Kaistia algarum: one gene and its partner. The protein of the gene in region 1 interacts with the protein of each later gene in a pairwise test. Links are inferred from orthologs where the notes say so. Each region holds a gene or a part of one and is shown in the gene's direction. Other genes may lie near its edges.

Region 1 (3,242 bases):
GGCGAAGGCTGCGGGGGCGGTAAAGGCAGCGCCGCTTGCAAGCACGCTTGCAAGCGCGAGGGCGCGAGAAACCCTGGCGATGGACGAGATCTTGGCGTTTGTCGGGATCATGGTGGTCTCCGTTGCGGTCTGTTCATCCTGGGGGAAAGAAGCGCGCCGGCGGGAGGAGAGCCGGCGCGCCGCGGGGCCGTTTAGCCCGGGAGGAGAACGGTGTTGATGACGTGGATCACGCCGTTCGACTGTTCGACATTGGGGATCGTGACCTTGGCCGTGTCGCCCTTGGCGTCCATGATCAGGACCGACTTGCCTTTGCGCATGAAGGTCAGGGACTCACCGTTGACGGTCTTGAACTCGGCCTTGCCGCCGCCCTTCTTGATCGCGGCGACGATGTCAGCAGCGGAAACATGACCCGGCAGCACGTGGTAGGTCAGGATCGCGGTCAGGGTCTTCTTGTTCTCCGGCTTGACCAGCATCTCGACCGTGCCCTTGGGCAGCTTGGCGAAGGCGGCGTTGGTCGGAGCAAATACGGTGAACGGCCCGGGACCGGACAGGGTCTCGACCAGGCCGGCTGCCTTCACGGCGGCGACGAGCGTCGTATGATCCTTCGAGTTGACGGCGTTCTCGACGATGTTCTTCGACGGATACATCGGCGCGCCACCGACCATCACGGTCTTGGCGAAGGACGGGCTCGACACGGCGACGGTGCCCGTGATGGCGATGGCAGCGATGGCAGCGGCCCGCATAGCGTTCGAAAAGACATGCATGTTCGTTATCTCCCGATCTTCGATCGGCGATTCAATAGATCGCGATCTGTTGCCCGTTTCTCAGACGATCCGGAGGCAAAGCTGCCCCGGCATCGATCCAACAAGGTCGACATCAATCCCACTAACGTGAAGGATGCCTCCCGCTATATTTGGACCGACATTTTCGTTGCTCTGATTTTGTCGGTCACATGAGCTTATACGGAAGCTTTTCCTATCTGGTTTCGGTCCGCACCGCCCGGATCGATCACGAACGCGTGATCCTGTTCGGAGCAATTCGTTCTGAGGGAGGACCGCGACGTAGGATGACTTTGCTTGCGCGGCGAAATTCACGGACCTATGGTCCGCAACCTGCGGAGCTTTTCATGAAGACGACCAATCCCGTCTATACGGGCCTGCCGACGACGATTTTCGAGGTTATGTCGCGCCTTGCGATCGAGCATGGCTCGATCAATCTCGGGCAGGGTTTTCCCGACGTCGATGGACCGGAGGATCTTCGCCGCCTCGCGGCCGATGCCCTCATCGCCGGACCCAATCAATATCCCCCGATGATGGGACTGCCCGAACTGAGGCAGGCCGTGGCCGAGGCCGATCGGCGCTTCTATGGACTGGAGCTCGATTGGAAGCGCGAGATCCTCGTTACCTCCGGCGCGACCGAGGCTCTCTCCGACATCATCACGGCGCTGATCGAGCCCGGCGACGAGATCGTGCTGATCGAGCCGCTTTATGACTGCTATCTGCCGCTGGTGCGCCGGGCCGGCGGCATTCCGAGGCTGGTGCGCCTGACGCCGCCGGAATGGAAGCTCGACGTTGCCGCGCTCGAAGCTGCCTTTTCGCCCAAGACCAAGGCCATCCTCATCAACAACCCGATGAACCCGGCCGCCAAGGTGTTCAGCCGGGCGGAACTGGCAGTGATCGCCGAACTCTGCGTGCGCTTTGACGCCTACGCGATCTGCGACGAGGTCTACGAGCATATCGCCTTCGATGGCCGCGACCATATCCCGCTGATGACCCTCCCCGGCATGCGCGAGCGCGCGATCCGGATCGGCTCGGCCGGTAAGACCTTCTCTTTCACCGGCTGGAAAGTCGGCTATGTCGCGGCGGCGCCGACCCTGCTCGACCCGATCGCCAAGGCGCACCAGTTCACGACCTTCACGACGCCGCCGCATCTGCAAAAGGCGGTTGCGGTTGGCCTGGCCAAAGGCGACGACTATTACGCGGAGCTGTCGGGCGCGCTGGCAGCCAAGCGCGACCGCCTCGCCGCCGGTCTCGCCGCGCTAGGCTTCGGCGTCGTGCCGTGCGAGGGGACCTATTTCGTCTCCGCCGACGTCTCGCCGCTCGGCCTCGGCGCCAACGACGTAGAGCTATGCCGGCGCATGACCATCGAGGCAGGAGTCACGGCCGTCCCGGTCTCCGCCTTCTATGCCGAGAACGGCCCGTCGCATTTCGTCCGTTTCTGCTTCTCGAAGCGCGATGAGATTCTGGACGAGGCGCTGGCACGGCTCGGAACATGGATCGAGGGATTGCGCCGCGCCGTCGCCTGACCGCCGCCCGCCGATAGGTTACGGGCTCCCATCGAAGCGTTTCGGCGCTAACGGGTGATCCGCTCGATCGGAATGAGCATCACCACGTGAAGGCCGCTCTCCTGCCAGTGGAATTCAAGTTCGCCGCCCAGTTGGCCGGCGATACTCATGCTGGCGAGGCGGCTTCCGAAGCCCTGATAGCGCGGCGGCCCCGAGACAGGTGGCCCGCCGGCTTCGACCCAATCCAGGCGCAGGTTCTCTCCCACCTGCGATCCGCGGATCGTCAACGTACCTTCCGCCGTCGACAGCGAGCCGTATTTTGACGAGTTCGTCGCCAATTCGTGCAGCACCAGCGCTAGGCTCGTTGCCGCGACCACACCGACTTCCACCTCGGGAGCCTCGATCGTGAGCTGCTCCGGCCGAAGGAGGTGCGGCGACAGGATGGCCTGGAAAAGATCGGCGAACGTCGTCTTTTCGATCTGGTCGAGTTCCGCCGTGATCGCCGGGCGGATCAGTTCATGTGCCGAGGCGAGCGCGACGAGGCGGCCGCGCAGAACGCCAGCCATCTCGTCGACGGTGCGGGCCGTGCGAGCCGTCATCGTGACCATGCCGCCGATGATCGCGAAGGTATTTTTGATTCGGTGGTGCAATTCGCGAACAAGCAGGCGCCGCTTTTCTTCCGATGCACGCCGGTCGCTCACATCCACTGCCGCGCCGGAAACCCGAACCGCCCGTCCCGATCCGTCGCGAGAGGCCGTGCCGCGGATCATCACCCAGCGAATCGAGCCATCGGAATGCAGCAGGCGATGTTCGAGAGCAATGTCGCCGCCAGTCTCGATCGCGTGGCGGATCTCTTCCTCGACGGGCTCGCGATCCTCGGGATGGATCGCGGCCGTAAATTCGGATCGCGGCACGCCAAGGCGCGCTCGCTCTCCGTCGACCGAATAGAAGGCAGCGA
Region 2 (3,154 bases), 180 kb from region 1 along the record:
CCTGAAGGACTACGATCCCGCGAAGGTGCTGACGGTCAAGGCGACCGGCATCCAGTGGTACTGGAACTACGAATATCCGGACAATGACGGCGTCGCGTTCGATTCGAACATGCTGACCGACGATCAGCGCACGGATCCGGCCAACCAGCCGCGCCTCCTCGCCGTCGACAACGAGATGATCGTTCCCGTCGGCACCGTGGTGCGCATGCAGGTCATCGGGCAGGACGTGATCCACTCGTTCACGGTTCCCGCTTTCGGCATCAAGATCGATGCGATCCCCGGCCGCCTGAACGAGACCTGGTTCCTCGCCGAGCGCGAGGGCGTCTATTACGGCCAGTGCTCGGAACTTTGCGGCATCAATCACGCCTTCATGCCGATCGCTGTGCGCGTCGTGAAGCCGGAGCAATTCAAGGCCTGGGCCATTGCTGCCAAGACGGATCTGCCGGGCGCCTACAAGGCGCTGACCGCGAGCATCCAGGCCGATATGGCCAAGGTTGCCGACGCGGGTTCGAAGGTTGAGGTCGCGGCGCGCTGAGGCGCCCGCGCATGAGTTGGAAGGGCTTCCCGCGCCGAGCGCGGTGAGGCTGAGGAACAGGAAGGGAAGCAGGCCATGGCCACGGGTGCTGCGCACGCCGCCGAACACCACGACCATCCGACCGGATGGCGGCGTTGGGTCTATTCGACCAACCACAAAGACATCGGCACGATGTACCTGATCTTCGCGATCATCGCGGGCATCATCGGCGGTGCGCTCTCGGTCGCCATCCGTCTCGAGCTTCAGCAGCCGGGCCTGCAGATCTTCGGCAATCCCTATGTCTTCAATACATTCGTGACGGCGCATGGCCTGGTCATGATCTTTTTCATGGTCATGCCCGCGATGATCGGCGGCTTTGGCAACTGGTTCGTGCCGATCATGATCGGCGCGCCGGACATGGCGTTCCCGCGCATGAACAACATCTCGTTCTGGCTGCTGCCGCCCGCGCTGCTGCTGCTGCTGATCTCGATGTTCATGCCGAGCGCGGCCGGCCAACATGGCGTCGGTGGTGGCTGGACGATGTATGCCCCGCTTTCCGGCTCGGGCCCTGAGGGCCAGCCTGGCCCGGCGGTCGATTTCGGCATTCTGGCGCTGCACATTGCCGGCGCCTCGTCCATCCTCGGCGCGATCAACTTCATCACGACCATCTTCAACATGCGCGCCCCGGGCATGACGCTGCACAAGATGCCGCTTTTCGCCTGGTCGGTGCTGGTGACCGCCTTCCTGCTGCTGCTGTCGCTGCCGGTTCTCGCTGGTGCCATCACCATGCTGCTGACCGACCGCAATTTCGGCACCACCTTCTTCAAGCCTGAAGGCGGTGGCGACCCGATCCTGTTCCAGCATCTCTTCTGGTTCTTCGGCCATCCCGAAGTGTACATCCTGATCCTGCCGGGCTTCGGCATCGTCAGCCATGTGATCTCGACCTTCTCGAAGAAGCCGATCTTTGGTTATATCGGCATGGCCTATGCCATGGTCGCGATCGGCGTCGTCGGTTTCGTCGTGTGGGCGCACCACATGTACACCACCGGCCTATCCTTCGAGACGCAGGCCTATTTCGTGGCGGCGACTATGGTGATCGCGGTGCCGACCGGCATCAAGATCTTCTCCTGGATCGCGACGATGTGGGGCGGCTCGATCGAGTTCAAGACGCCGATGCTCTGGGCGATCGGCTTCATCTTCCTGTTCACGGTCGGCGGCGTCACGGGTGTCATGCTCGCCAATGCCGGCCTCGACCGCTCGTTCCAGGACACCTATTTCGTGGTGGCGCATTTCCACTATGTGCTGTCGCTGGGCGCGGTCTTCGCCATCTTCGCGGCCTGGTACTACTGGTTCCCGAAGATGTTCGGCTACATGTACAGCGACAAGATCGGCAAGCTGCATTTCTGGGTCACCTTCATCGGCGTGAACCTGGTGTTCTTCCCGCAGCATTTCCTCGGCATGGACGGCATGCCGCGCCGCTACGCCGACTATCCGGATGCGCTGTGGGGCTGGAACTTCGTTTCGTCCATCGGCTCCTACATCTCGGCCTTCGCCGTCTTCATCTTCCTCTACGGCGTCATCGACGCCTTCCTGAAGAAGGTGCCGGCGCCGAACAATCCGTGGGGCGAGGGCGCCACGACGCTTGAGTGGCAGCTCTCCTCGCCGCCGCCCTTCCATCAGTGGGAAGTGCTGCCGCGCATCGGCGACGTGAAGCACTAAGAAGAGAAGTCGCGGGACGGGGCGGGTACGCTGCCCGTCCCGCTCCGAACAGGTAGAAGATAATGTCCGACGTGCAGCTCGAAGCGATCGACTCGGAGGCCGGCCAGCTTGCCGGTCCTTCCGATTTTATCGCCCTTCTGAAGCCGCGCGTCATGTCGCTGGTGGTCTTCACGGCGTTGACGGGCCTTGTCATGGCGCCGGGCGGCATCCATCCGGTGATCGCTTTCGCGGCCATCCTGTCGATCGCGGTCGGCGCCGGCGCCTCGGGCGCGCTCAACATGTGGTACGACGCCGATATCGACCGGATCATGAGCCGCACGCGTGGCCGTCCGATCCCGTCGGGCCGCGTCACGGAGGGCGAGGCGCTCGCCTTCGGCCTGACGCTCGCCGCCCTCTCCGTCCTGGTGCTGACGGTCCTCGTCAATCCGGTGGCCGGCGGGCTGCTCGCTTTCACGATCTTCTTCTATGTCGTGATCTATTCGATGGGTCTGAAGCGCTGGACGCCGCAGAACATCGTCATCGGCGGCGCGGCCGGGGCGTTTCCGCCGATCATCGGCTGGGCGTCGGTGACCGGCTCGGTCAGCCTCGAAAGCATCGTGCTGTTCCTTATCATCTTCATGTGGACGCCGCCGCATTTCTGGGCGCTCGCCCTGTTCAAGTCGGATGACTATGCCCGCGCCGGCATTCCGATGCTACCCGTGGTGTCCGGCGTTCCCGAGACTAAGCGGCAGATCCTGATCTATTCGCTGGTGCTGGCGCCGATCGGAGTGCTTCCGGCCATTCTCGGCTTCGCCCCGCTCGGATATGGCATTGCGGCGACGGCGCTTGGCGCCACCTTCGTGTATCTCTCCGTTCGGGTGATGCGCATGGATGCCGCCGACCGGGATATGCGTCCCGCCAAGCAGCTCTTCGCATTCTCGA

What was found.
Region 2: the proteins of OSH05_RS01580 (region 1) and ctaD interact in binary tests that used the Escherichia coli proteins (3 or more experiments, as listed by UniProt). The link is inferred for Kaistia algarum from one-to-one orthologs.

Annotation. Positions count from the first base shown.
Region 1 is NZ_JAPKNJ010000001.1:310,488-313,729, forward strand. What follows is about bases 294-3,215. They hold OSH05_RS01580 (aminotransferase), read left to right. Parts: upstream 294-1,126; coding sequence 1,127-2,305; downstream 2,306-3,215. Other genes in these bases: OSH05_RS01575 (fasciclin domain-containing protein), read right to left, coding at 294-764; OSH05_RS01585 (sensor histidine kinase), read right to left, coding at 2,353-3,215. Outside these bases: OSH05_RS01570 (fasciclin domain-containing protein), read right to left, coding at 1-111; more of OSH05_RS01575, read right to left, coding at 192-293; more of OSH05_RS01585, read right to left, coding at 3,216-3,242. UniProt on the Escherichia coli protein: Shows aminotransferase activity with methionine and histidine as substrates, and to a lesser extent also with phenylalanine.
Region 2 is NZ_JAPKNJ010000001.1:490,165-493,318, reverse strand. What follows is about bases 88-2,921. They hold ctaD (cytochrome c oxidase subunit I), read left to right. Parts: upstream 88-610; coding sequence 611-2,233; downstream 2,234-2,921. Other genes in these bases: OSH05_RS02540 (heme o synthase), read left to right, coding at 2,296-2,921; coxB (cytochrome c oxidase subunit II), read left to right, coding at 88-535. In the rest of the region: more of coxB, read left to right, coding at 1-87; more of OSH05_RS02540, read left to right, coding at 2,922-3,154. UniProt on the Escherichia coli protein: Cytochrome bo(3) ubiquinol oxidase is the terminal enzyme in the aerobic respiratory chain of E.coli that predominates when cells are grown at high aeration.